DNA from 4 places in the Sphingobacterium paramultivorum genome. Region 3 is predicted to be linked to each of the others. Evidence: riboswitches for the same ligand, from Rfam matches in the RefSeq annotation. Region 3 holds a riboswitch; each other region holds the start of a gene.
What was found. A riboswitch is a leader RNA that binds a small molecule or an ion and turns the genes downstream of it on or off. The one in region 3 is predicted to bind S-adenosylmethionine.
Positions count from the first base shown of each region.

Region 1 (7,635 bases), 2.1 Mb from region 3:
ACTGGATCTCGGTTCCACATGCAAAAGAAGCCGAAGTGAGATTGTACGACAGATTGTTCAATGATGAAAATCCTGCTGCTGCAGAAGATTTTAAAGCATCGATAAATCCTGAAAGCCTACATATTATTGAACGTGCTTACATTGAACCGGATCTTGCAAATGCAACCCCGGGGAAAGGATATCAGTTTATACGATTGGGGTATTTTACCTTAGATACACATTCAACTCCAGCTCATTTAGTCTTTAACCGTACGGTTACATTAAAAGACTCTTGGGGTAAGGAAGTAAAGAAAAACGCGTAAAACCGTAACCTATAAAAAGAAGAGGTTGGAAGTGATTCCAACCTCTTCTTTTTATGGTGTATTCTTATCCCCAATATTCTCCAACATGCCGGATTTATATCCCCATTAATCTTGCTAAACTACAGCTCTGTCAACCTCTTGAAACATCCGCGCTCATAGCATAAAGCTTCGCAAAGAATCCACTCCTGCTCGAAAATGACCACCTTTTATCAGGTTAGCCCGTTCTCAATCCAGATAACTGCTTGAAAACTGCCTGCTCTTTTACTTTCTTCGAACTGAAAAACTACAAGAGACGATTTATGCCCTCCCGTACTTCTCTTTTTTTACAGCAGTAATTTATAAAGGTACATCATCTGCAATAAGAAAAACATCGTATCATTCATTTTTCAACCTGATTATCGTCACTCTTTTGCCGTGATTTTAGCAATAGTTTTACAGCAAACAAAATACCCTTAATGATATGAAAAAGCTACTTTTAATTGCACTAACACTCACTCTAGGCGCACTAAGTTTACAGGCACAAACAATCCCTAATCAACGCTGGCAAATGAGACTCAGAGGTGTGACAGTCATGCCAAACGAATCGGCCAATATTAATACCATAGGCGGAGACGTCGACATCAATACGAAATTTATCCCTGAACTGGACTTCACCTATTTCTTCACAAAAAACATTGCTGCGGAATTGATCCTTGGGACTACAAAACATAAAGTTAATACAACCGGTTCAAATTTAACTGCCATTGGTGGTAGTTCATCCAGCAATGTCGATCTTGGCAGTGTATGGCTCCTTCCACCCACACTGACAGCTCAGTATCATTTCTTCCCCGATGGTGCCATTAAACCTTATGTAGGTGCAGGAATAAATTATACAATATTCTATAGCGTCAACGCGGGACAAACGGTAAAAAATGTAAAATACGATAATGCTTTCGGTTTTGCGACTCAACTGGGAATTGATTTTAAGCTATCTGAAAAATATTTCGTGAATTTGGATGCGAAGTACATTCTTTTAAAAACCGATGTCAATGTTGATGCATCAAATCTTGCACCTAACTTATCCATACCGGCAAAAGTTGACATCAATCCCTTCCTGCTCGGCTTTGGTGTCGGCATGAAATTCTAATCATTTGGCTCATTCCCTATCCTATATGTATCGAGGCCTCTTCCAATATTTTAGAAGAGGCCTCATCTGGTTTTTTTACCTCAAGTATAGCAGTCAATTTACCGTTTAGGCAGACCGCGTAAATTTGGTTCAGTGTGTCATCAAAATTATTCTACTCCGTACCAATTTTGATATTGCTGTCTCAAGCGCTCAACACGTGCCAATCGCTTGGTATCTTTTGCTTCCAATAAAATAGCCTTATACCGGTCTACAGAGTCCAAACCGGTCTGAATATCATTCCACTCGAAGCTCAGGTTTTTCTTATCCGACACCAACTGATGTAGATACTCCATATTTTCAGCCACATAATCAAGGTTTCGGTCCATCATCCTGTTGGCTAGCTGAGGTTGTCCCGAACGATATAGACTGTCGATAATATCGGCATAATTGATGGCATCCGACATCGCATATACGCGATCTGGTAATTGATCGTATGCTTTTTTTGCTACTTCCCCAGCTTGTTTGACCTGACCATTGGCCAAGAGCATCCGGGCGGCTTTTCCAAATATATCACGGGCGTACATACTTGTAAAGCGAAACGAATCTGTATCTAAATACTGTGCATTTTTAACATTGCCCCAATGATACGTATGCATAATATTGTTATATAATGCTTCCATGTTAACTAGCCCGGCCTGCTCATTTCGTTTTCCTGTCGACTGATCTGTAGCAGCGACGGGCATCAATCGGGAAGTAAAGCCTTCATTGACCAGGTATTTATCCAGGCCCAATTTAATGTCACTTGGCAGCATGTTCGAAAAATATATTGGTCTGTCCCAATGGTTATTTTCAAGCACCGATAACAAGGTTAAATCCGCCCTGGTCAGATGATCATTCGGAATTTCCCATTCCATTGCAGAAACAATAGCGCCCTGAAAATAAGCTGGAACCGCTTTTTTCTTAACCACCTCCTCTTTATCAATGCGCAATTGGACCTTCTTGGAAGGGAAATAGTTTTCCATATCACCGGAATTCAACTGAACTTTATACTCGGGATCATCCGATGTGACAAACTGTAATAGTTGCTGTATATCTACCGCATTGTCAAGTTGTCTATCCACAAAAGGGATATAATCACGAACGCCTTTTTTCGTCTTTTCAGCTGGGATCGTCACGGGAAGACCTGCCGCTTGATACGTCGGCTGCTTGGCCTGTTGCATATACCAATCGCCAGTCAGATAACTTAATACCACAACCCGAACATCCGGACGTACTCCTTCCACTTCTTGCAAATACCATACAGGAAATGTATCATGATCTCCATAGGTAAATAGAATAGCATTTGGAGCACAGGATTCTAAATAATTACGTGCCATGTCCCTTGCCAGCGATTTTTCAGAACGATTATGATCATCCCAATTTTGATGGGCCAAAATAATGGGACCGCCCAATAAAGCGAAAGAAATACCTGTCGCTAACGCATACCTTGTTTGTACAAAACGGTTGAGAAACCGAACAAATGCTATTGCTCCCAGTCCGATCCAGATCGCAAACGCATAAAAAGATCCTACGTAAGCATAATCTCGTTCCCGAGGTTGCATAGGAGTTTGGTTGAGATAAACAACGATCGCTATTCCCGTAAACACAAACAGTAAGGTCAAGACCAAGGTATAAGGTTTATTGTTCCGGTACAACCAGATCGCTCCGGCTATTCCCAGTAGCAGTGGAAGGAAAAAATAGGTATTCCGGCTCGGGTCATGCTTCTGTGATTGGGATATTTTATCTTGCCCCCCCAAACGCCAATTATCCAATGGTTTAATCCCCGACAACCAGTTGCCGTCACTATAGGTCCCATACCCTTGCCTGTCATTCTGTCTACCGACAAAATTCCACAAGAAATATCGGGTATACATATCGCCCAGTTGAAAATTAAAAAAGAACTTAAAATTATCAGAGAATTGTGGCTGCTGCCCCTCCTTCAAATTGAGGTAACTCCTATAATAAGCTTGATGGGCTCCATCTTGACTATATATGCGGGGAAAGAAAGTTTCCTTATCAAACGTATACTTATCGACCTGACTAAAAGGAATATAACCTGATTCATCTTTGCGATAACCGGTTTTACTCTCGACACCAACGACCTGTGAATCATAATTGGGTCCTTTGAGTAAAGGTTCCCGGATATATTGCTCCCGGCTCAGATAACCCAAAAAAGAAAACACATTGTCTGGCGCATTATTGTTTAACGAGGGATTCGCTTTTCCACGGATCAAAACCATGGTATAGGAGCTATACCCAAATAGAATAAAACAAAAGACCAGTAGTCCGGTATGGAGTGTATATTGCTGCTTTTTATAAGAATAATATAGGCCATAAATGAGGAAGCCCCCCAACAGCAGACACATGAAGAAGATGCCTGAGCCAAAGCCCAAACCTAGCGAGTTTACAAATAAGAGATCCACTTTAGCAGCTAGACCGACCAACCATTGAATAATTCCCCACAAAACGGCCCCCAAGATCAGCACTCCTACCAGGAAAGCTTTTACTGTACCTTTCGCATTAACCTGTCCTGCTCTTCTGAAATAGACAACCATCGCTATAGCCGGGATTGCCAACAGATTTAATAGGTGCACTCCGATTGAAAGGCCCATAACAAAAGCAATAAAAACCAGCCAACGATCGCTACCTTCTTCATCTGCACGCACTTCCCACTTTAAAATTGCCCAAAAAACAATCGCTGTACACAATGAAGACATCGCATATACCTCAGATTCAACAGCCGAATACCAGAATGAATCACTGAAGCAGAAAGCCATTGCACCAACTAAACCCGCAGCAAAAATTTGGAAATAATTCGATAATTGAACTTTCTCTTGCCTGTTGAGTATCCTTTTGGCAATTGCTGTTATCGTCCAGAATAAAAATGTAACAGTAAGCCCACTGCAGATTGCGGATCCAATATTCATCCAATAGGCAATTTTACCTGCATTACCAAAAGCCAGGTTGGAAAATATATTCTGAATAAGAAGAAATAATGGTGCTCCCGGTTGGTGTGCCACTTCTAGCTTGTAGGCACAGGCAATAAATTCACCACAATCCCACCAGCTTACCGTCTTTTCAACGGTGGCGATATATACACATGTAGCAATTAGTCCGCAAGCAAAGCCGAGTAGAGAATTTAATCTAGTGTACTTCATAAGGTCAATTTGGTCTATTGTTAAAATCCTTTTTAGCACTTTAAGTTAAAAAGTTATCCTGACTCCAATAAGTTAATTAACACTATTTAACACAAGTATCTGACTATAAACAGGCTACTCAACCCTGAATATAGAGACCGACCTAAACCACACTATCGAAATTATGGACTTATTTCGGGCTTTCACAACTAATATTACAATAAAAAAAGGAAGCTTATTGGCTCCCTTTTCGTATTATTTTTATGAGTTAGGCTAGTTTTTCAACAATTTTCTTTGTTGGACCAGGATTACTCATCGTATAGAAATGTAATACCGGAGCGCCAAATTTAATCAGCTCCTGACATTGTTGCACCAACCACTCCTCACCGACTTGTCTGACGTCGGCATTCGTTTTACATGCTGAAACAGCATCGCTCAGTTCCTCCGGAATATCTAAATGAAATATCCTTGGTAAGGTCACCAACTGCTTTTTCGTTGTCAATGGTTTTAATCCTGGAATAATAGGCACATGGATTCCATTGTCTCTACATTTTGTTACAAACTCTTTGTATTTTTCAACATTAAAGAACATCTGAGTCACAATAAACTCTGCTCCCATATCGACTTTTTGTTTCAGATATTTAAAATCAGTATTGAAATTTGGCGATTCAAAATGCTTTTCGGGATATCCCGCTACTCCGATGCAAAAATCAGTCTTTTCCGATGTGATAATGTCTTCATGCAAATACTTTCCTTTATTCATATCAGTTACCTGTTCCAATAGGTCTGTTGCAAAAGCATGTCCACCATCGCTCGGTATGAAATCGGCATCGCCTTTACGTGCATCTCCCCGCAATACCAAGACGTTATCTATCCCCAGGAAGTTCAAATCGATCAGGGCATTTTCAGTTTCCTCTTTTGTAAAACCACCACATATCAAATGGGGCACCGCATCTACTTTATATTTATTCATGATTGCAGCACATATCGCCACTGTCCCAGGACGTTTACGATAGGAAACGCGTTCCAGTAATCCACTCGCATGCTCTTTATAGATATAATCTTCCCGATGGTAGGTTACGTCGATAAAAGGAGGTTTAAACTCCATCAGTTCATCCATGGTTTTAAAAATACTTTGGATGCCCTGCCCTTTTGCCGGTGGCAATAGCTCAAAAGAAAACAATGTTTTTCCTTTGGCATTCTGGATATGATCGATAATCTTCATTAAAAAACTGTTTTTAGTTTGGTTGGCTTACATCGAAACGCACAAGTCGAGGAATCGTTTATCTACATGTAACTTATCTTTCCCACATGGAGTAGGGTAGAATTTAGCACCTTGAACAATACAGGTTGCTAAGGCTTCAACGGGTCTAGTCCCTCGGCCTTTCTCTATAAGCGTTGCTAATATCGTTTTAAAAAATCAAAAGACAAAAATATTTTTTCGAAAAGGCAAAAATAGCGGCAAAAAGACTGCAATAAATGCGGCTTCAGGTTTATTCCCAGTCAACAACAGGAATTTACGCTCCACCAAAAGTAAAAGACTTAAAAAAACAGATAAAATTAACGATCGAGGATCATCGACAGCGAAGATATTGACTATGCCACAACAGGATTGGCTAAAGATTCGCTGCCAGGGAATTCCGTAGATTTTTGAGATAAAATGTGATCAATAAGAGTCCTGTAACATGGTACTCCTCTTTCGATCCAAATTTAAAACCATCAAATAAATATTGATAGGCGACTAATGCATTTTTTTCGTTGTAAAATAATTCCTTCCAAGAATCGGGAACATCTGCCCATGCCTTGAGCACAATGCCATTCTCAGCATAAATAATGGGTGATTCAACACCATCCATTCGATAATCGTGATGTGTACCAGAACTTGATATGTGTTGGAAATAAGCGATAGAATAATCTACAAAATTCAATGCCCTAGCTTTTATCTCCTTTTCACTTTCTGATTTTACAGGGGCATTTCGCCATAGATTCACTTGGCTATCAAATTTGCTGGGGGTCTCCCGGATAGGGGTTTTATCTAACGCAAAGTTGATATAAAGTCTTTCGCTAGTGGGTATACGTGCTGAGCTAAACTGTGAAAAATCACCTCTCAGCTGAACAAAATCGCTTTTTACCTTAATAATATCTAATGCGAGGCTACCTTTTTTCTCATCGGTCAATTCTAATCGATCGCCGTTGAATCTATACTTACCGAAGAGTAAGATATCATCGATCGCCATGACAAACTTGTCTTTATCATGGAGAGAGAGAAAGGACCGATATATCGTAGGATCATTACCATAGGTATCTGCCTCGACATTTTGGGGTGATTCTCTTTTTACTTTATGATACTCTTCATTTGAATAGCCCAATATCATTTGGTAATTGCCTTCAGGAAAGTCCTTTTTCTTCCCAAAGAAAGCACAAGAAGACAACGAGAATACGAATAGCAGCAGTAATAACGGTTTCAAAATCAATCAATAATTATGGCCAGTAATAATATACAGACCAAGATAAGAAATTACTGCAATAGTTCGTATACTGCTATTTATTTGAATAAGCTCGGGGATATGCTTATTCTTTATAAAGATCCACCAAGCCTTCTGGCAATTCAACTTCAATGATCTCCTCTTCGCCATCGATTCCTAAGATCAAATCATCAGACAACGGGAACATCAGTTCTTTACCGTCCATATTTACCGAGGCGACAAATTGTTGTGGAAATTCCTGGACATCTGTTATTTGCCCCAGTTCACCATGGTTTTCATCAATCACTAAAAAACCGATTAAATCAGTATATCTAAAATCATCTGGATCGCGCTCGGGCATCTTATCATTGGAAAGATATAGCTTTTTACGGACAAGTACTTGAGCCTTATCGATATGATCCACATCCTCAAATGTCACATACGCTGTACTATTTTTTTGAAATTTAATGGTATCAACAAAATAAGGAACAAGCTTTTTGTTCACTTCCACAAAGACAACATCGATATTCAAACTCTCGTATTCCTCGAATTCAAAAAACAGTTGTACTTCTCCTTTAAGACCTCTT
Region 1 is NZ_CP058555.1:5,371,692-5,379,326, reverse strand. Features, by position in the region: gene HS960_RS22415 (glutamine--tRNA ligase/YqeY domain fusion protein) at 1-302, shown strand, start outside; gene HS960_RS22410 (OmpW/AlkL family protein) at 763-1,428, shown strand; gene HS960_RS22405 (glycosyltransferase family 117 protein) at 1,575-4,604, opposite strand; gene HS960_RS22400 (methylenetetrahydrofolate reductase) at 4,852-5,808, opposite strand; SAM riboswitch class I at 5,879-5,981, opposite strand; gene HS960_RS22395 (hypothetical protein) at 6,200-7,051, opposite strand; gene rimM (ribosome maturation factor RimM) at 7,155-7,635, opposite strand, start outside.
Region 1: it holds a riboswitch for S-adenosylmethionine, as region 3 does, so the genes downstream of both, HS960_RS22400 (methylenetetrahydrofolate reductase) here and HS960_RS04225 (O-acetylhomoserine aminocarboxypropyltransferase/cysteine synthase family protein) in region 3, are expected to answer to the same signal.

Region 2 (7,635 bases), 3.1 Mb from region 3:
GTGTTCTTACTTCACGTAAAGGCGTTAACTTACCAAATACCAAAGTATCTATCCCTTCGTTGACCGAAGAAGATTTAGACAACTTGAATTTTGCCTTGGATCATGGTGCAGACTGGATCGCTATGTCTTTCGTCCGTTCGGCAGAAGATATTTTTCAATGTAAAAAAATCATTGAGGCAAAAGGAAGCCATGCACGTGTAATCGCAAAAGTTGAAAAACCAGAAGCGATTGAAAATATTGATGCAATTATTGAAGCTACAGATGCTGTTATGGTTGCTCGTGGAGACTTGGGTGTTGAGCTTCCAATGGAAGAGGTACCAGGACTTCAAAAGATCATCGTACAGAAATGTAGAGATCTTTCAAAACCAGTGATCATTGCGACACAGATGTTGGAAAGTATGATCACTACACCACGTCCTACACGTGCTGAAGTAAATGACGTAGCCAACTCCGTATTGGATGGAGCGGATGCTGTGATGTTAAGTGGCGAGACTTCAGTTGGTGAATTCCCTGAAATCGTTATCGAAACAATGAGCAAAATCATTATCCACGTGGAACAAACTTCTTATCCTTATTATAATGAGAAAGTTAGTGAAATCCACGACGGAACACTTATTCCGGACGCGATTTGTGCTTCTTCAGTTTACCTTGCTCAAAAAACAAATGCATCAGCAATTGCGGTATTAACATCATCTGGAGCAACAGCGTTTGAAATTACAAGTTATAGACCAAATGTAGATATCTTAGTTTTCACAGGAACACAAAAATTGCTGAAACAACTCAGCCTACTTTGGGGAGTAAAAACATTTATCTACGACAAGTTCGAAAGCACGGATGGATCTATCCATGATGTTAACAAATTTATTGTAAAAAATAACTACGTTAAACCTGGATCTATCATTATCAATACAGCTTCGACGCCGTTAATCGAAAAAGGTAAAACAAATACAATCCGTGTTTCCCAGCTATAATGGACAATAAGGATTAAAGCAAAAAAAATAGTGTTCTAGATAGAACGCTATTTTTTTTGCTTGTTTGGATACAAGGAGTCGATTTTTAATTTAAAGTCCTTCACCTTTAACGAATCATTCAAGCGCCTAAACGGAAGATTGTTTTCTTTCTCATCACCTTTGGGCATTTTTTCTGTTCCTGGCATCGGAGCTAAACCATCCACACGATTTGGCTTCTTAATGGGCATATGATATTTTTCATCTGAAGAATCCAATTTTAGGACAGGCATCTTTGATTCTTTTTCCTCCATTAAAGGAATCTGCGGCTTTACCTTCACCTGCCCCAAAGCAATGGTCCCTATGGAAGATAATACCAATAATAATACATAACTTTTCATCTCTATATAGTTGTTAAAGAGTATCTGCACTCATTTGCACCAATGAACACGTTATACTCGGCTTATTCACTTCTACAGCAGCCAGACTCGACCGCGTAGATTAAATTTATCAAATAGACCAATTCAGCACATAATTCATTTCTATTCACTAATTTACAAACAACAGCACCTATATTTAAACAGATTGCTGTTAAACATTGTTAAAACAGCATCAAAACACATTAGCATCTTTATATTTGTAACAATTTAAGAAAATATGAGCTACCGGACCTTAAATGGCCACTCACATGGTATAAGGGATGGATACGCAAATGGTAAATAAACTGAGTGCTATAAACTTTGTTATATATTCAAAATACATTTATTTAATACCCAATTCTAATGAAGAAAAATAGCATTGTATTAATCATTGGACTGATGTCTCTAGCTCTAATTGGGGTATTGGCTATGCAATTCTATTTTCTGAGAGATTCCTATCGTCAAAAATCCCAATTATTTGATGAGTCCGTCAATGCTGCGATTACAGCTGTTGCCGGAAAGCTTGAACGACGGGAAGTGGTCGACTTTGCTAAAGTTCAACAGGAACGTAATATTGAAAAATCCAAGCAGGAACAAGCCAAACAACGTCTTTTGGCCGAGCAACTCGAAATACAGTATAGAATTGAAGAATTAAAAAACAAACAGCATGTTGTTTTCTCAAACTTTAAAGAGCAAGAAGACCAATTACGCGCATTGTATCCAAATGTAATTGAAATCAAGAATTCTTTTTACGAAACATACATCAAAAGACCGGAGTACCAGAAATTCATCAAATTTTCTGTTTCAAATGAGCTTACCGACGATAATCTGGTACAGGCTTTTATCATGTTAAATGCATCAAAGGTAGATGATCAGATTAGTGGAAAAGACGATAGCACACGGTTTGTTATCCCCCTTATGGACCCACTGGTCAATCAACAGACAAAATTCAGGGTAGCCACATTACCACCTAGAGAGAACACGAAACTTGCAAAAACAATTTCTGATTTGGAAAAAAGATTGGATATTCTCAACAGAAAAAATGCTTGGAGTGGTTTTAATGTATACGATTCCGTTGCCATGCTGGGGGGCAAAAAAGCAGACTACATCGAAGATGTTGCTATTGGAATGGAGCTGGCTAAACGTCCGTTAAAAGATCGATTGAATGTTATCATCGTCCAAGAACTTATCAAAGAAGAGTTGGCTCAACGCGACATTAAAGCTCCTTTTAATATTGAAATATGGAGTACAAACAATATATTACTGAATAATATTTTAAACGAAGCCGCTTTAAATAACCCAACAAATACAACAAAATACTCGACCGCACTTTTTAAAGGTGATATCGGTGCTGCGCCAGGGAAATTAACAATCTATTTCCCCAATAAAAAGGCAATAATCGCAGATAATATGGGCTATCTGTTACTACCTATGCTGGCACTACTTTTCTTGTTGGTGGGTTGTTTTGCTTATACACTGATTATCATCTTCAGACAAAAGAAAGTTTCGGAAATGAAAACAGATTTCATCAACAACATGACGCATGAGTTTAAAACACCTGTTGCAACAATTATGATTGCTAGTGAGTCACTTAAAGATCCAGACATCAATGCCGACCACAAGCGCGTTCAGAAATTGGCTAATATCATCTACGACGAAAATGTTAGACTCGGAAATCATATTGAACGTGTACTCGATTTGGCAAGACTAGAAAAAGAAACGCTAAAACTCGACCAGGTAGAAGTAAGCATCAATGATCTTGTTTCTGCAGTAACGGACAGTATGCAGCTACGCATGCAGAATATCGGCGGAAAATTCAGTATAGATCTTGCAGCGACAAAGGATATTGTCATCGGTGATGAGTTACATTTTTCGAATGTATTTTACAATTTATTGGATAATGCCATCAAGTACAGCAAAGGAGATTTACATGTCAACATCAATTCAAAAAATGTTGGCGATACCATTGTCGTCACTATTGCCGACAACGGTATTGGGATGAGCCGGGATCACCTGCAAAAGATTTTCGACCAGTTCTACCGTATTCCAACTGGAAATGTTCATAATGTCAAAGGATTTGGTCTTGGCTTAAGTTATGTACAGGACATCCTGAGAAGGCTGAACGGAAAAATTACAGTTAAAAGTGAAAAAGATAAGGGCACGACCTTTGAAGTAATTTTGCCTATTAAAAAATAAAACGTTCCTTTTTTGTATATTTCCTCTTTAAAAAATTTCAAAGGTTGAGGAAAGCTGATTTATCAGCATCAAGGGACATTGGTGAAAATTAATATAATCATTATGCAAAAGATATTATTAGCAGAAGATGATCCTAATTTGGGGGATCTTTTAAAAGACTATCTCGAATTAAAGGGAAAATTTGACGTCACATTATGCACGGATGGAGATGAAGCGATTTCTCAATTCAAAAAAAATAACTACGACCTCTGTATTTTCGATGTCATGATGCCAAAAAAGGACGGATTTACAGTTGGACGTGAAATCAGAAAAACAAACAACACTGTTCCTATTATCTTTGCCACAGCAAAGGGGATGATGGAAGATAAAACCGAAGCCTTTGAATTAGGGGGAGATGATTATATCACAAAGCCTTTTCGAGTGGAGGAATTATTGCTCCGCATCAATGCTTTGCTGAAGCGCAGTGTTCGAGACAAAGAAGAGGAAGTGGTTGCTGATAAATTTGAAATTGGTGATTATTTCTTTGATTATACAAGTCAGCAAATTTCTTACAAAGGACAGATGCAAAAACTATCCACCAAAGAAGCGGAACTACTACGTTTGCTTTGTTTAAAGAAAAATGATGTGCTGACCCGGGAAGAAGCTTTATTAAAAATATGGCATGATGACAACTACTTTACGGGTAGAAGTATGGATGTATTTCTCAGTAAACTTCGTAAATATCTAAAAGAAGATAGTAAGGTTGAAATTGTCAATGTGCACGGAAAAGGTTACAAACTTTTGGTGAGCTAAAAGAATGGGGAATGAGAAACAGTCATTCCCCATTTTTTATGCCACAACGTATTGAAACATGGCATACACTAAATCACGGATGAAAAGAAAAGAACAAAACAATTTTATCCTTAGTAGAATATAAAAAATTGATGCACTTTTATAAAAAATTTGCATTTCAAAAAGAAATGTTCTAACTTAGCGTCGCTTATAGAGAAAGGCAGAGGGAATAGACCCGATGAAGCCTTAGCAACCTGTCCCTTGACAAGGTGCTAAATTCTACCCTACTTGATATGGGAATGATAAGCCGAAGTCACCGAATTCTAGTGTGTCCTTCTCTCTCTAGCAAGAAATATAGTTGAAAAAGAAATATTAAAAACATTCATTATGTTATTGACTAACAATTTAGGTTACCCTCGTGTGGGCGCGTTCCGCGAATTGAAAAAAGCCAATGAGGCCTATTGGGCTAAAAAATCTTCTGTTGAGGAATTATTGGACACCGCAAAAAAAATTCGTGAAGGCAATTGGAAAACACAAAAAGATGCTGGAATAGATTTGATCCCTTCCAATGATTTCTCTTTTTACGATCAAGTATTGGATTTAACCCTTACTGTTGGTGCAATTCCTGCTCGTTACCATTCTTTATTGAATAAAGTAGACAACAATTACAGCTTAGATCTATATTTTGCCATGGCGCGTGGTTTCCAACAAGAAGGAATCGACGTGACTGCAATGGAAATGACCAAGTGGTTGGATACCAACTACCACTATATGGTGCCAGAATTCACAAAAGATCAAGAATTCAAATTGACGTCCGAAAAATTCTTAAATGAATATAACGAAGCAAAATCATTGGGCATCGATACTAAACCAGTTCTACTAGGTCCTATCACTTACCTTTTGATCGGTAAAGAAAAAGAAGCTGGCTTCGACCGCATCGATTTATTGGATAAACTTGTTCCAGTATATGAGCAAATATTAGCTAAACTAGCTGAGGCTGGTGCCCAATATGTTCAGATTGACGAGCCTTTCTTAGCATTGGATTTAGATGCTAAAGTAAAAGCTTTATATCAACCTACTTTCGAAAAATTAGCTGCAGCAGCAAAAAATATCAAATTAATCGCGACTACTTACTTCGAAGCTTTAAAAGACAACGAAGATATCGCAGTTAACCTACCTATCCATGCTTTACATTTAGATCTGGTACGCGGTGAAAACCAATTGGATACGGTACTAGCTAAAGTTCCTGCTTCATTAACATTATCTTTGGGTATTGTTGAAGGCCGTAACATCTGGAAAAATGATTACGAAAAATCATTGGTTAAAATCAAACAGGCTGTTGATGCATTAGGAAAAGACCGTGTATGGGTAGCTCCTTCTTCATCATTGTTGCACGTTCCTTTTGACTTAGACAATGAGCACAATGAGCAATCGCTACCAGCTGAAGTAAAAAACTGGTTAGCATTTGCTAAACAAAAATTAGCTGAGGTAAAAGACTTAGCCGTACTAGCGGAAGGTGAAGTTGATGCTGAAACAGCAAAACGCTTCGAAGCTAACAAAGCTGCTGCTGAAAGCCGTCGTACTTCTCCATTGATCCACAAACCAGAGGTTAAAACACGTACAAGCAATATCACTGATAACGATGCAAAACGTACTTCAGCATTTGCTGACCGTAAAGCAGCGCAACAAGCGAAATTCAACTTGCCGGCATTCCCTACTACAACTATTGGTTCATTCCCACAAACGAAAGATGTTCGTAAATGGAGAGCAGACTTGAAAAAAGGTGCTATCACGCAGGCAGAATATGATAAAGCAATCGCAGAAGAAACTGAGAACACAATCCGTCTTCAAGAGCAATTAGATATCGACGTATTAGTACACGGCGAATTCGAACGTAACGACATGGTTGAATACTTCGGTGAACAATTGGCTGGTTACGCTTTCACACAAAACGGCTGGGTACAATCTTACGGTTCACGTTGTGTAAAACCTCCAATTATCTATGGTGATGTATACCGTCCTGAAGATATGACTGTCCGTTGGTCTTCATACGCGCAATCATTGACTAACCGTCCGGTTAAAGGTATGTTGACTGGTCCGGTTACTATCTTACAATGGTCTTTCGTACGTAATGATCAACCGCGTTCAACAACGACTTACCAAATTGCATTGGCGATCTTGGATGAAGTACAAGCGTTGGAAAAAGCAGGTATCAAAATCATACAAATCGATGAACCAGCTATCCGTGAAGGATTGCCGCTACGTAAAGCTGATCAAAAAGATTACTTGAACTGGGCAGTACGTGCTTTCCGTGTTTCTTCATCAAATGTAGAAGACGATACACAGATTCACACACACATGTGTTACTCTGAGTTCAATAATGTAATCGAAGATATCGCTGCAATGGATGCTGACGTCATCACGATTGAGACTTCACGTTCTCAAATGAAATTGTTGAATGCTTTCGCCGGTGATTTCAAATATCCAAATGATATTGGTCCAGGTGTCTATGACATTCACTCACCACGTGTTCCAAGCAAAGATGAGATGGTAGATCTATTGCGTAAAGCAAAAGCAGTAGTTCCAGCAGAACAGCTTTGGGTTAACCCTGACTGTGGTTTAAAAACTCGTGCTTGGCCAGAAACCAAAGCGGCTTTAGAGTCGATGGTTGAGGCTGCGAAAATCTTAAGAGCAGAATAATTCTTAAACTATATTGATAAAGCCCTAGATGAAATTTCATCTAGGGCTTCTTTATCGGACCTTGGTTCGAAACAAAAACTGTTATCGGGATAGTGTGAGACTATTTTCGGGTGTTCTTCTTTTCTTTCTTATTTTCCTTTTCTCTCCCGTTCTTAATTTCCTGTTTCCCTTTAATCCGATCTTCAATCGACTTCAGGCTTGACGAAAAATCAAGATCAACATTTTCAAGTTTTGCCATCTTTAACGCCTTCAATGCCTTTTTGTATTTTCTTAATTTTTCAAATAGAAGTGCTTTCTTGATCCAAATCCCTGTCAAGGGCATCGCCGGAAGTGTCAAAGCAAATTTAATCGTCTTTTTTGCAGCTTCATAATCCCCCATATCAATCAATGTCTGAATGAAATAAGGATATACTTCCAATGCCTGTACATTATGCACCAAAGCTTCCTGGAAATACCTTTTTGCCTGCTCATAGTCCAATAGCTGTTCGGCATGAACTCTTCCCATCAAACATAGCGCCATTGTATTAGACTCATCATAAGACAGTGCATAGGATAAGGATTCCATGGTCTCCTCCAAATACATAGGATAATTATCCAGTGCC
Region 2 is NZ_CP058555.1:4,390,485-4,398,119, forward strand. Features, by position in the region: gene pyk (pyruvate kinase) at 1-971, shown strand, start outside; gene HS960_RS18450 (hypothetical protein) at 1,019-1,348, opposite strand; gene HS960_RS18455 (sensor histidine kinase) at 1,730-3,562, shown strand; gene HS960_RS18460 (response regulator transcription factor) at 3,665-4,354, shown strand; SAM riboswitch class I at 4,539-4,642, shown strand; gene metE (5-methyltetrahydropteroyltriglutamate--homocysteine S-methyltransferase) at 4,721-7,033, shown strand; gene HS960_RS18470 (hypothetical protein) at 7,134-7,635, opposite strand, start outside.
Region 2: it holds a riboswitch for S-adenosylmethionine, as region 3 does, so the genes downstream of both, metE (5-methyltetrahydropteroyltriglutamate--homocysteine S-methyltransferase) here and HS960_RS04225 (O-acetylhomoserine aminocarboxypropyltransferase/cysteine synthase family protein) in region 3, are expected to answer to the same signal.

Region 3 (7,635 bases):
CAGCAATTATTTCAATTTTCTTAGGCTCTCAATTGGATGAGCTTTTGGAAGAAGTTGAATCTGCTCGTGTTGCTAAAAAAGTAAAAGCAGAGGCAAACTTATGGCATGGTATTCCTAAAGTTCCTGAATTAAAATTGGACAATACAGACCGGAACCGTACTTCACCATTTGCTTTTACTGGTAACAAATTTGAATTCCGCGCTGTTGGTTCTTCTGCAAACTCTGCTTTACCGATGACCGTATTGAATGCAATCGTTGCAGCACAATTGATCGAGTTCAAAACGGAAGTAGATAAACAAATCAAAAAAGGCATTAAAAAAGATCTTGCAATCTTAAATGTTGTCCGCAAATACATCAAAGATTCAAAAGCAATCCGTTTCGAAGGCAATGGATATAGCGAAGAGTGGGAAAAAGAAGCTGAGGCACGTGGTCTTTCTAACATCAAATCTACGCCTAAAGCATTAGATGTTTATGTAAAAGAAGAATCTTTAGCCCTGTTTGAATCACTAGGTATTTATACTAAACGTGAATCAGAAGCTCGCCACGAAATCTTGCTTGAAAACTTCTATAAAAAATTACAAATTGAGGCACGTGTCATCGAAGAGATGGTTAACAACCAAATTGCTCCTGCATGTTTCATTTATCAAAACGAATTGATTGAAAATGTCAAAGGATTAAAAGACCTTGGTCTAGCGCAGGCAGCATTCAGCTCTCAATTGAACTTTGTAGAACGTATTTCAACACACGTAAATACCATCTTGGAGCAAGCTGAAGCAATGCGTCAGGAACGTAAAAAAGCAAACCAAATTGATGACGTACGTGAAAGATCAATCGCTTACGATGAATCGGTTAAACCATATTTCGATGTGATCCGTTATCATGTCAACAAATTGGAGAAAATTGTTGATGACAAAAAATGGCCTCTTCCAAAATTGAGAGAGATCTTATTTTTAAGTTAAGATAACTTCCCTGAAACAAAAAGAGCCTGCGATATCGCAGGCTCTTTTTGTTTCAGGGAAACGTTCGCTATCTCTCGCTCCTTATCTCCCCTCACAACAGTAGCTCCTATTTTTTTAACCGATTATCTTCATCATTATTACCAGCCTTCTTATTGACTGACTTAATATTCATATTACCAAAACGATAAGAAACTGACAATCGGATAACCCGACTATCATATCCATTTCGTATACGATAGTATCCATTTTCCTGATAACTCGACAATCTGCGCTGACCTCTTGTATTCAACACATCATTTACAGCCAACTTTACATTCAATTTTTTGTCAAGAAATGTTTTTCCAGCACCTAGATCGATACCATAGTAAGACTGAAAACTAAATACCCCATATACTGCTGGCGAAAAATAATTGGCTGTCAGCTCCAGATTTGTTGTTTTCCCAATTCGAATATCATGATTGGAACTTACCTGGAAAGATAACTTTTCCAATTGGCGTTGCGCTCCGGAGTGCTCATCAAAACTAAACTTATTATAAAAAGCGCTGGCATTGTTAGAAATACTCCACCATTTAAAAAGCTTAACTGGTATATTGACATTCATGTTGTAATAATCAAAGTAAGCCAGATTTCTATCTGTCTGTGCAATAGCTTTGGTCTCCGAATTGCTTTCTATGACCTGAGTGATGGCATCATTGGTCCTCTTGTAGCCCAAACTCAATAAATAGCGATCTTTAAAGGTATAATTTACTTCATACGAATTGGTATATTGTGGATTTAAATAAGGGTTGCCATACTGATACGTGTATTGATCCAAATAATACACAAAGGGATTCAATGCCCCATAATCAGGACGGTCAATACGTCTGCTATAACTCGCACCAAGCTTGTGATCATCATTAATCTGTTGCTGTACAAATATTGATGGGAAAAAATCGGTATAGGTACGTTTTGTTTGTTGCCCAAGCGTCACCGAGTTTCCTAGGGAGCTTGTATTTTCAACACGCAGTCCAGTTTGTACCGAAAACTTTCCGAATGATTTATTTAGGCTGAAATAAGCTGCAGCTATATTTTCATTATACAAAAACTGATTACTTTGACCATTATTTTGCACAAACTCGCCTTGCTGATCCTGATCTTCGTATAACAAATTATTATCTGTTTTTACACGGCTATATTTTAAGCCCGCCTCAAGTTTCGTCGTTTTATTAAAAGGATGCACAAAATCGGTTTTAAAAACCAAAATTTTGGTCTTAGAAAGCATATCATTCCGGAAAATATTCGGTGATTTAAATTCTTCCCAATTTGCATCCAAAAAACGGTTTCCAACAGTGCTATTGTCATTATTCTTCGAATATGAATAATCCCCATTAACGGTCAATTCAGTCCCTAAGGTATCAAATGTCTTTTTATAGTTAAGATTATAAGTGAGGTAGTGGTATTTAAAATCTGACAAATTGCTTCCTAATACAATCGAATCAAGCTTTCCTTTTTGAGAGGCGATCAGATTGCTTCCCTCGCGTGTTGAATGGCCATTACTTACGTTACCGTTAACCACAAATCCAATGACCTCCTCTTTCCCCAGGTTAAAATCTGCCGCAAATTTGAAATTATGGCCTCGATAGCGGAATTTCGAATAAGAATCCGAATTGAAAAAAGTCGTCCCGATTTTGGTATCTACAGCCCTATCGATATTTAAATCATTAAAGCCTAAGGCATTTGCGTAGTTATAAGAAGAAAATAAGTTCACCCAACTGTTACGATGGTTTACTAGAAAGCCACCATCCGCCTTTGTATATTTACCCTGCCCTAAATTGAGGTTTAAACTAACATTACTTCCAAATTGCGTATTCTTCTTTGTCTTAATATTAATAATTCCTGCATTCCCTGCTGCATCGTATTTTGCGGGTGGATTGGTGAGTACTTCGATCGATGCTATTGCATTGGAAGCTGTATTTTCCAATAATCGCGATACTTCATCTGCAGAAAGATAAGTAGGCTTACCATCAATCATGATAATCACATTACTTTTTCCACGTAGATTGATCTTTTTATTGTCTAAAGTTACCCCTGGAACCTTTTGCAGGAGTTCCAATGCGTTATTCCCTGTTGCCAAAATACTGTTTTCAACATTGAGGACAACTTTATCAAGGTGACTTTCAATCAATGGTTTCTTACCGATCACCTGTGCCTCACTCAGCACTTTACTTTCCACCTGTAAACGAATCGTATCCAGTACCTTGAGATCACCCGCACTCACGACCATTTCAGCAGAACGATAAATAGCATAACCCACCGTGGACACCTGTAGGCTGTACTTCCCTTCGGGTATCGCAGACAACACAATTTCTCCATTTTCGTTGGATAAAGTTCCTTTTAACAAGATATCATTGGGCTTACGAAACAATGAAATATTTGCAGCCACAATAGGCTGATTGTCTTGTCCAACAACGACTGTACGTAATTTTCCCCCGTCAGACTGTGCTGAAACGGGTCCGGCAATAGAAAACAGGAATAAAACAAGAGAAAATAAGAGCAATTTAATTTTTTGTGGTTTCATAATGTAATTTCTTAAGGCTATCGATTGGATAGTCAACTTCATAATAATGACAACAAACCTCGTGTATTCATTACACGTTGACTAGTAGAAATAGATAGATCGTCCGATTCACTCGGTAGACAACCAAATAACATCGGTAAACCATGTCATTCGCTGATCGATGCTAAAGCCGATAAAATCATCCCAGCTAATCTTGAATCTCCAAAAAGCACAGCGCAAGAAAAGCACATCGAATCAAAATAAAAATTCAAAAAATCAACAAAAATCAAAACAAATAAATTGTATACAAAAAATATTAAGCATAATATTTGTATTTTTACATAGAAAATTAGTAAACTGATTAATGAGCACTGTATCATTGAAGAAAAGATTCTACCGTATTTATATCCTTATGATACGATTTATGCATGGCGAGCATTCTGGAGACGCATTACGTAATGTTTCCATCAGCATCTTGCCAAGTTTGGCGATCTACTTATTGGGAGCGCAAGCGAGCACGGCTATTGGAATCGGTGTCGGATCGTTGTTAACAACACTCACAGATCCTCCTGGAAACAGAAAAGATAAACTTTCTTCTGCTCTCGTATGTATTCCCACCTTCTTTGTTGCATCATTGTTTACAGCGATTGTATTTCCGTATCATTGGCCCTTGGTTATACTGCTAGCAGCGGCCGGTTTTATATGTACGTTATACGGTATTTTTGGGGCTCGCTATGCTGCAATTGGAAACATGACATTGATTCTCATGAGTTTTGTGATCGGAATGGCCCCGCAACACCCTTTTGCGGTTAGTTTACAGATTACAACAGGTTCCATTATATACTACTTTTTTAGCCTTTTACAAGCCTATATACAACCTTATCGCTCGCTAAAACATGCGATGGCCAATGGTTTTCATGGATTGTCCCAATTTCTATTGATACGATCACAGTCTTACGATCCCAATATTCCTTTGAATATAACGTACAGTCGCGTAGGCAAAATTCATGGCCTGATCAGCGAACAACAGGAACAAATCAGGTCTCTTCTTTTTCGAGAAAAAAAAATCATAAGTCAACAGTGGCATAAAAGCAATTATTGGCTCAGTCAGGTTTATGGGTTAATTGACCTTCATGAGTTAATTATTGCACTTGATCACGACTATGATGCGATTCGCAAAAATCTTGCAGACACGGGCAGCCTCCCTTTAATTCGTCACACAATCAAATTATTAGCTTTAGAAATTGATAGCTTTTCACAACCTAACAAGAGGTTTCGGTATGCGCATCAATTATATCACAATAACTTTAAAATTAATGCCCTCTTACAGGATTTAAAAGAAATTCAAGAACAGCAGACCGGTCAAGCAAAAAGTATATTATGTTCGATCATAAGCAACATCGAAGCAATTATTGAAGTACTCAGCCGAATTCAGGTAGCTTTTTATCAAAATCAGGAAATTCAGGATAAGATTGACAGCAGTGAGTACCAGCAATTTATCAATCGACCTTTGCGCAATCTTGCTGATCTAAAAAGTAAACTCCATCTGAATAACCCGCTTTTTCGATTTGCAGTTCGGATGGCTCTTCTTTTTGGAACAGGCGCATTGATCGGTATTTTATTTTTGGATTTTAAATATACCTATTGGATCTTACTGACGATCGCTATTGTTGCCAGACCAGCATTTTCAATGACAAAAAAGCGTAATATAGAGCGTATTGTAGGCACATTCTCGGGTATAATAGTTGGTATATTCTGCTTAATTTCTATTCATTTTCTCCCAGCTCTCCTTACCATAGCTGCATTAGGTCTTTTCGGATTCTTTTTGTTCAACCGATCTAATTATATGGTCAGTGTCATCTTTATTACCTTGGGAATTGTGATTGCGCTCAATTTGTTTGAAGGCAATATCAATCTCATTTTAGGCAGCCGAATACTTTTCACACTCATTGGAGCATTCTTGGCTATAGCAGGTTATTTCTTGATCCCCGTACGCCAGAGCACAGGCATGGTTCAGCTGGCAAAAGAGGTATCCCTTTACAACGAGCATTATTTCCAAACCATCAATAACCGTCTGTCGGAAGAGAAACAAAGTTCTTTTGATATACGACTGGCTCGCAAAAAAGCGCAGACTGCCATGGCGCTATTTTCAGACGCTATCAATCAAATGAAAAAAGAACCCGAGCATAAATGGATGGATTGGTCACATATCCACCATTTTCAAGCACTCTCTTATCAGGTCAACTCCCATTTGGTGGGTCTTTCACTATCGTTAAGCAAAAAGACGAATCGCCACCTAGCGTATGATATCCATAGTAGAATTGATGCACTTAAACCTCTTTTAACAGATTTAAATCAAATTGCGGAACGGATCAACTTAAAGAAATCATAATACCCGATTGACAGTTATTTATCCGGTTTCATCCGACGATATGCGATCCCGATCGGTATGTTATTTAAAATTCCTTTAACTAAAAAATAGCTTTTCTTTTGCTTTAATAAAAAAAGAGTTTATATTTGTGTCGTCTTCGAAAGAAGATTTCTAATCAACACCTCCCTTAATCAGTAGGTCTTGATTTATAAAGAAGTGGCGAGAGACTGGCTCAATGACCCACTGGCAACCTTCAATTTGTTTGAAAAGGTGCCAATTCCTGTCCAAAACAATATCGTTTTGGAGCATATAAATGACATAAGACAATGATTATTAAACTACTGAAGTCCATTAAAAATTCAGGTTCAACACAAGTGAACCACACGATAAGCGAAAGTGTAAGTCATCGTACAACTGTATTGATGCGAATGCGTATGCATATGCACTTCCATGCTTGTTAAAAATCATTTCCTTTTTCTTGGATAAAGATTTAACAGACCCTTCAACGAGGTGTGTATGCTTCTCTTTTTACTTAGCAATTTCTTTTTGAACCCTTAAAATCTGATATATTATGTCTTCAAACAAAAATTTAAAATTCGAAACTCTTCAGGTTCACGCTGGCCAAGTCGCTGATCCTACTACGGGATCTAGAGCAGTTCCTATATATCAAACAACATCTTTTGTATTTGAAAATGCCGAACACGGCGCAAACTTATTTGCATTAAAGCAGTTCGGCAATATCTATACACGGATTATGAACCCTACTACGGATGTTTTCGAACAACGTATTGCGGCACTGGAAGGTGGAGTCGCTGCTGTTGCTGTTGCATCTGGCCAGGCGGCACAGTTTATTGCATTAAATAATATCTTGGAAAGTGGTGACAATTTTGTTGCCGGATCCAACTTATACGGCGGTACATTTAACCAGTTTAAAGTTTCTTTTAAACGCCTGGGCATCGAAGCTCGTTTTGCAACGGACGCCGAGGCAGATAAAATTGAAGCCCTCATTGATGATAAAACAAAGGCCATCTATGTTGAAACAATTGGAAACCCAAGTTTCAATATTCCAGACTTTGAGAAAATTGCTGCCGTAGCAAAAAAATATGACTTACCATTAATCGTCGATAATACTTTTGGAGCTGGAGGTTATTTATTTAAACCTTTGGAGTATGGTGCGAATGTTGTTGTTGAATCGGCTACTAAATGGATCGGTGGACATGGTACAAGCATTGGCGGTGTCATCGTCGACGGCGGAAACTACAATTGGGGCAACGGAAAATACCCTCAATTTTCCGAACCATCTGAAGGTTATCATGGCTTAGTTTTTTCCGAAGTTTTCGGTGAAGGCGGACCGTTTGGAAATATTCAATTTGCCATTCGGGCACGTGTGGAAGGGCTTCGAGATTTCGGGCCAGCACTCTCCCCTTTCAATTCATTCTTATTATTACAAGGGCTTGAAACCCTGTCTTTACGGGTGCAACGCCATGTAGACAACACTTTAGAGGTAGCTAAATGGCTTGAGGCGCATCCACAGGTAGAAAAAGTAAACTATCCGGGCTTAAAAAGTTCTCCGAGCTTCGCTAACGCACAAAAATACCTTAAAAATGGCTATGGTGCAGTGCTTTCTTTCCAGCTCAAAGGTGACGCAGCACAAAAGGCCAATAGCTTTATCGACAGCTTAGAATTGATCAGTCACTTGGCCAACGTCGGTGATACGAAGTCATTGATTATCCATCCAGCAGCGACTACTCACCAACAATTGAGTGATG
Region 3 is NZ_CP058555.1:1,037,000-1,044,634, reverse strand. Features, by position in the region: gene HS960_RS04240 (glutamine synthetase III family protein) at 1-959, shown strand, start outside; gene HS960_RS04235 (TonB-dependent receptor) at 1,066-3,516, opposite strand; gene HS960_RS04230 (FUSC family protein) at 3,860-5,887, shown strand; SAM riboswitch class I at 6,070-6,182, shown strand; gene HS960_RS04225 (O-acetylhomoserine aminocarboxypropyltransferase/cysteine synthase family protein) at 6,438-7,635, shown strand, end outside.

Region 4 (7,635 bases), 1.2 Mb from region 3:
CAAGACGTCACTGTGTAATACCACGCCCGCCTTATACAGATGTTCAATCTCTTTGAGCTGTACCCGTTGATCAGCAATATCCTGCTCGATTAAAGATCGGTTACTATACGACAGTTCCAAATCCAAAAAAAGATTGCAAACCTCCAATTTCGTCTGCGCTGCGGCATTCTTCCAATCGATTCTGGCCAGCTCATTTTCCAATTTTTTGGACTCAATTTTCATTAGGTCCCGATGCCCATTGTAGAGGTTCAGATAAAAATCCAGGCCGCTATCGTACAAGTAATGAATGATATCATGCTGGGAAGGTTTATTTAAAAGCCCCTGGTCATACACAGGCATATTACTCGCATAACTAGCAGAAGCTCTGGCGGAAATTTTGGGTAGCAACTCCATGCGTTGCTGCTGTACTGCCACCTCAGTTTCTTTGAGCTGCAAATAGGACTGCTCGATGTATTTACTGTTCTGTAGCGCTTTGTCGATCATGTCTTTCAGGGACATGCGCAAAGAATCGAGGGCGAAGGTGTCCGAAATAGCGAATACTAACAATCCCATGGTTAGTATTCCTTTTGCCCAATAGGGAGGAAAAAAGTTCACGTGTGCTATGTAATTTTTTTGCGTAGCAAACTTAGACACTTATTGGAACTTGGATTTCTTCACAAACGCCAATATGTTATGGAAAAAAGACATTTTTTCATCAATTCAAACAAAAAGACCAATATCTGCCAAGAAGCCCTTGCAATATCCTTTTTTACAGCACATAAAAAAGGCCTTTCAAATCATGATTTGAAAGGCCTTTCTCGACGGTATAATAATAGATTATCCGTATAAGGAATCTTCTATTGCATTCCACAACTGTATTCTTTTTTGTAGCGCAATTTTACTGATCTCTTTCATTTCTGTCCATTTAACCTCATCGTCCTTCCCGAGATCTGTGATCATCTGCATCGCCAAAGGCCCGTGCTCATCGCCATCAAGGTCAATATGACGTTGAAAATAATAGATAAAGCTATCCAGATTGGCTGTAGGGAAATTTGTTTTAATTTCTTCCAAAATAGAGGTAAACATTCCCGGGATAAGATCTTCGCGTCCAAATGTAAATGCAGCAGCAATTTTATGCACCTCGCCCTCAGCAATCACTTCGAATGTAAAATTCAAAAAGTCTTTGATCCGCTTGTCCAATGTGGTCGTTGCAATGACATCGAATATGTTACTCGATTTTTTGGCGTGAGCAATAAATTTGTTGACCAGATGAAGGTCGGCACCCATGGCATCCATGGCGTCCAGATACATCTCAAAATGGCTCAAACGGCGGCCATCAATATATTCATCCGACTCCTCAGCCAATACAATTTCGTTGATTAGATAGCGTGTTGATGGATTCTCACTCGCAAACCAAGGTAAAGTCGTACAGGTCAATTTAATCTGTAAAGCTTTTAGTAAAGACATAAAATCCCATACAGCGTACACATGCCCTTCTGTAAAAGAACGTAGATTCTTGATCGTTTTGATCTTACGATACAAAGGGTGTTGCAATAATACCTCGCGTTCGGCAGCAATGTATTCGTTAATTTCCGCAATTCTATTCATGGCGCAAAAGTATTGTCTTATCTCTATTTTTAAAAGTATTTTCGATGAGATTACAGTAACATGATAAATTTTTCGCCCAGCTATCCGCTTCATAACCAAATCACAGCCAACAACGCGCCTCGCTTTTGACCTCCCTATTCCTGTTGCTAACGTTCATTTACCCTTAAAAACAAAAATATTTTTTATTATAAAAAATAATCTACTATATTTGTAGAGTATTCAGAATTGCATGATGCAATACCAACCGAGTGCAGGCACCGCGGTGGTAAATTAATACGGGTTTCGACCAAAATAAACGTCGCAGAACGATTATTTTCCCAACAAGATCTGGATACAGTTTATGGTTTAATCCTTTAAATTTTTAAATTGTATGGCTACTACAACAAATCTTTACCAACACTTACTGGAAAAATTCAGTTATTACTCAACAGATGAACTGATACAGCTCAACAATGACACCATCTTAGGACAAGGCTGGGGTTCAGCCAAGGCAACCTTTAGAACAGCTTTGATCAGTACGTTCTCCAAAAGAGGACTGGATCTTTCCAACATCATTTCCAAGGAAGACGGTTTTACCTCGGTGAAGCATGTCCCTGTACGCTTGGAACAGAATGTCCTGATTCCTTTACAATAATCGTTATCGGTAAAAAAAGCGCGCATCGAAAGGACTTCGTGCGCGCTGCTGTGGTTGGTTTAGGAAATTGCCGATTTAAAAGAAGGCGATAATCTTATTATTTATAGTTTGGATTCTGAATTAACACACCTGCGCTTTTCTCAATTTCTGTTTGTGGTAATGGCCAGCGGTAAAATTTGTCTTCAAAATGATAGGGCACTTTACTGTCTTTGACCGCATTGAGTACTTCGCCTGCGATATGCCAACGAATCAGGTCGTAATGCCGTAGTCCTTCGAAAGCAAGTTCAACCCTTCTTTCGTGGCGGATACGGTCGCGCATTTTTTCCTTGGTATAACCGGCAGGAAACCCGGGCATCTGAACGCGGCTCCTCAGGGTATTCATGGCATCGTAAACCGATGGATCTGGTCCGGCAATTTCATTTTGTGCTTCGGCATACATCAATAACACCTCCCCAAACCGCAGTACAACCGCATCCTGTTGGCTCAATGTTGAAAAGCCAAAAGGTAAGTTGGCCGGATCCAAAAATTTCAACACCCCATAACCTGTAGGCCGCGGATTGGACGGTGTATGGATCTTACCGCCGCCAAAGTCGGGATGATCCACGAAAATTGTTTTGCTCAAGCGCGGATCCCTATCTTTGAAGGGATTAGCTCGGTCAGTCAAGGGTGATTCACCATAAGGCAGACCATCTTTGCATTCATAGGTATCCACCAGGTTTTGTAAAGGTGAAGCAGCAATCCAATCGCCTAAATACATGTCCCAGGGGGCTGTATTATTCGGTGCCAAAAAATTGACCGAAAAGATAATCTCGGTATTGTTCTTCTGTGTTGCATCGCGAAAGACATTTTCAAAAGCTGTACTCAGAGTATACTCTTTCATGACATCGGTGCATAAGTCTTTTACCTCTTTCAAAATTGCTAAATCGGGCACCCCTTTGTCGCCATAAGCCGCAAACAGTAAAACCCGTGCTTTCAAGGCTTTTGCTGAACTTGCGGTCGCATGCCCCCCATTATTGAAATAAGGTTTAGCCGCTAAGTTGGCGATCCCAAAATCCAGATCGGCCCGAATCTGTTTTAGAATATTCTCTGCAGTTTCCTTTGGCTGACGCTGATTCTCCAGACTGAGGGAAGTAAGCACAAGCGGCACCTCACCATAAATACTGTACAATTGGAAGTAAACAAAAGCACGGATAAAGCGGGCTTCGGCTTCCATGTTCTTCTTCTCCCCATCGTTCATATCGGAGCCGTTATAGCCCTGAAGCTTCTCGATCAGGCGATTGGCACGTCCTATTCCCACATAAGCATCGTTATAAATTCCGGTTTCATACCCCCCTGTGGTCGGATTTAAATTCCCACCTACGATTTCATTGACGCTACCTGAGTTGAACTGATTGTAGCCATTGTCGGTCAGACAGTCCCGGAAAGGCATCCCATAGGAGAAAGCCTCACTCTGCAATGACGCGTATACACCGGCCAATGCATTATCAAAATCCGATTTTTTGCTAAAATAGTTGTCCGAAGCGATCTGATCCAAAGGATTAAGGTCCAAGGCACTGTTACAGGAACCCAAAAATAGTCCGGATAGCATCAACGCTGTTATAAATTTCTTTTTCATAGCACTTAAAAGTTAACTTGTACACCAAATGAATAAATCTTGTTTTGTGGATACTGTACCAGATCACCATTTCCATAGCGTTCAGGGTCCAAGCCCTTAAATTTGGTCGCAGTAAGGAGGTTATCACCCGAAAAATAAACCCTTAGGCGGTCAATTTTATATTTTTTCAACAGCCCTTCAGGTAAAGTGTATCCGAACACAAGATTTTTCAACCTGAAGTATGAAGCATCCTGTATAAAATAGCTGGAAGCACGGCTGAATTTCTCCGGAGCACTCCAACCCCAATAAATACGGGGCATCGTTGTCGAAGGGTTTTCAGGTGTCCAACGGTCTAACCAGTCTTTTGTCGGCGGACTGCCTTGCACAAATGGGGTTACACCCCAGCCCGAAACATAGGATTTGACGCCATATACCCCTTGTAATAGAGCCGAAAAGTCAAAGCCCTTAAAACTTGCACTTAGATTAAAACTATAGTTCAGTTTTGGATCTACACCGGAAATAATTGTTCTGTCGTTCGCATCGATTTTTCCGTCCCCATTGACATCCCGATACTTAAGATCTCCTGCCAGTGTATTATCATTAAACTGCTTAGGCGACCCCGCTACTTCGGCATCGGATTGAAATATGCCGATGACTTCGTAGGTATAAAAGCTGTCCATCGCATAGCCATTTTTTTTGATCGTATAGCCGCCGATTTCAGGCTCGCCAAATTTGACCAGCTTGTTTTTGAAACGATCGAGGTTTGCACCGAGCTGATAGCGTAAACCTTCCAATGCTCCCGTAGTAATCTGATTACGATAAGTAATTCCCAACTCAACACCTTTATTCTCGACAATTCCATCATTTACGTAAGGTGCCCCCAAACCAACGATTGCAGTAATCTGTGACTGTCTTAGAATATCGGTCGTCCTCTTTTTATACCAGTCAAAAGTGATATCTAAATTTTTAAACAGACTCAGGTCCAATCCCACATCGGTCATCGTTGTTGTTTCCCATTTAATAATCGGGTTGTTTAACCCTTGTTGAGCGACACCTGAATTTAGCGTACTATTATCAAAAGAATAATTTCCGGTAAGTCCCAATACGGGTTGATACGGATAGTTGCCGGTATTCTGATTTCCGAGTTGGCCCCAGGATCCACGGACCTTCAAATTATCCAGCCAACCGGAAGCGAATTCCTTAACAAAAGATTCTTCCGATACACGCCAGCCTGCAGAGAAAGAAGGAAACGCTGCCCAACGGTTTTTACCGTAAAACTTGGAACTACCATCGTAGCGCATATTGGCTTCCAAGAGGTATTTCCCTTGATAATCATAGTTCAATCGGCCGAAATAAGAGATCAGCGCCCATTGGTTGGCGGTTCCGTTTGCCCGTTGAATATCCGATCCCCCCGCATTTAATTCTGTTAGTGTATCGTCGACAAAATTCTGTCTGAAGCCCTGGAGGTAGGTATACTTACTTTTTTCAATGCTATATCCGGCCTGAGCTTTGAGATGGTGTGCCCCAAACGCGCGATCATAGTTGAGGTAAGTAAATAAATTGGTGTATATCGTTTGCTGATCCTGATCCGTAAGGCCCTTTCCAAGATCCAGTGTTGTTCCGAGCGTGCCCGTATGGTAGTAATATTCATCCAACGTTGATTTATAATCCTTGTACTTGTCCATATTGAAATTATAGGCACCTTTGGTATACCAGGAAAGACCTTTAAACAGCTGTACCTCCATCCAAGCCTGTAAATTGGCTGCATAGTCATCGGTATTGTACGTGAATTTCCGATCCAATACGGCCATAGGATTTTTATTGTTGTACTCCCAGTCGTAAGCTTTGTACGTGTACCGTCCGCTACCATCCGGCAAAAATGGGCCATAGGTTGGTGCCTGCGACATGGCCGACAGGAACAGGTCTTTGGATCCGCCTGGAATAGATTCGGTATGTCCTGTTTTGAGCAAGATATTTGTTCCGAATTTAATACCTTCCGAGATTTTGGTTGTCAGGTTGAGGCGGGCGGAATAACGGTCGTAGTTAAAACCTTTGATCATTCCATCCTGATTGACGTAGCCCAAACCAACATTAAAGGTTGTCTTCTCATTTCCGCCTTGGATACCGAGATTATGGGTATAAGTGGGTTTCGTTTGGAAAATAAGCCCCAGCCAGTCCGTATTTGGATATTTTACAGGATCGTTGCTGTTGCGATAGGCAGCAATCACTTCGGCGGGATATAGGCCATCGTTGAGATTGGAATTCTTACGCGCTTCGTTGTATAATTCCATATACTGCGCCGAATTGGTGATCAGATCAAACATTTTCGTGGGCTTATAGATACCCACATTTCCGTCATACTGAACGGTTGTTTTTCCCGATTTCCCTTGTTTTGTCGTAATCAGAATAACGCCATTGGCTGCACGCGAACCGTAGATTGCTGCGGAGGCTGCATCTTTCAGCACGCTGACATTTTCGATATCATTGGGATTAACGTCGGAGAATTTTCCCTGCACACCATCGATGAGCACCAGGGGATCTGATCCGGCGCCACTAAAGGTGCCCTTACCACGAATACGGATGGATACACCTTCATTGCCTGGTTCTCCCGAGCCCTGATTGATTTGTACACCCGGGATTGCCCCCTGCAGCATGGAAGCTGTATTGACAACGGGTCGTTTGATCATATCTTTGCCACTCACTGTAGCCACGGCACCGGTTAGGTTTACTTTCTTTTGTGTACCGTAGCCGACCACAACGACCTCTTCCAAACTCGACGAAGCGTCGTTCAGCTGCACATTCACGGTTCCCTCATTGGCAGCAACAGCCATTTCCCGGGTTTCAAATCCCACTGAAGAGAACGTCAGTACGACAGTTCCACCCGTCAGGCTGAGCTCGAATTGTCCCTGCTGATCCGTTTGCGTTTCCTGCGTTGCATTTTTGACCCGTACTGTCACACCGGGTAGCGGGCGCCCTGTATTGTCCAGCACTTTTCCTTTTATTGTACGCTGTTGACTTATCCTATCAAGGACGGCGGAAGGGCCTTTTTCTGTTGGGGCAAAACGACGGTCTGTCGTCCTTAGTGATGCTGCTGAGCCCGTGTAGGGTACAGCTATCGAAAGACAGAGTGCCATTATACTGGCCTCAGGACCGAAGGACAGGCCCTTGATCAAAGGCCATTGTCTTGTCTTTTCTGTTTTCATATTTACTTTTTTTGTTTATAAGGTGCTTTTATCTTGAAATTTTTGACACAAAGCATCCCCTATCATGCAAAAAATTGCATGATCCAATTCGGTTGAGGACGCTATGTTTTGTTATTTTTCTTTTGTACGATAGGCGATCCAGTTATGATCTATACATACGTTAAGTTGTTGCGGTTTGGCTGAATAAATCTGATAGTTCAGTATCTTACCATCTTTCCATTCCATATCTAGCGTGTGATTTCCCTTGATGCGCATGCCCGTGACCCGGCCTTCTTTTTTCCAGGCCTGAGGAACTGCCGGTAGAAGATAAACCGTATCCTGATGGGACTGCACCAGCATCTCAGCAATGCCAGCTGCTCCACCAAAATTACCATCGATCTGAAATGGGGGGCCTGCTGTTAGCAAATTGGCGTAAACACCACCACCGGCGCCATAATTGATATGTGTATCGACACGTGGGGTCATGAGTTGCCGAAATAATTTATAAGCCCGTTCGCCTTCATGCAATCTGGTCCAAAAGAGTAGTTTATGGGCAATGGCCCAACTCGGTCCATCATCCCCCCGCACATCTAAGCTTTTTTTAGCGGCAAGCTGCCAGTCTGGATGTTCGTCATAAC
Region 4 is NZ_CP058555.1:6,319,013-6,326,647, reverse strand. Features, by position in the region: gene HS960_RS26250 (TolC family protein) at 1-552, opposite strand, end outside; gene HS960_RS26245 (DUF3050 domain-containing protein) at 817-1,587, opposite strand; SAM-I-IV-variant riboswitch at 1,798-1,891, shown strand; gene HS960_RS26240 (5-oxoprolinase) at 1,958-2,221, shown strand; gene HS960_RS26235 (RagB/SusD family nutrient uptake outer membrane protein) at 2,319-3,836, opposite strand; gene HS960_RS26230 (SusC/RagA family TonB-linked outer membrane protein) at 3,842-7,018, opposite strand; gene HS960_RS26225 (glycoside hydrolase family 95 protein) at 7,130-7,635, opposite strand, start outside.
Region 4: it holds a riboswitch for S-adenosylmethionine, as region 3 does, so the genes downstream of both, HS960_RS26240 (5-oxoprolinase) here and HS960_RS04225 (O-acetylhomoserine aminocarboxypropyltransferase/cysteine synthase family protein) in region 3, are expected to answer to the same signal.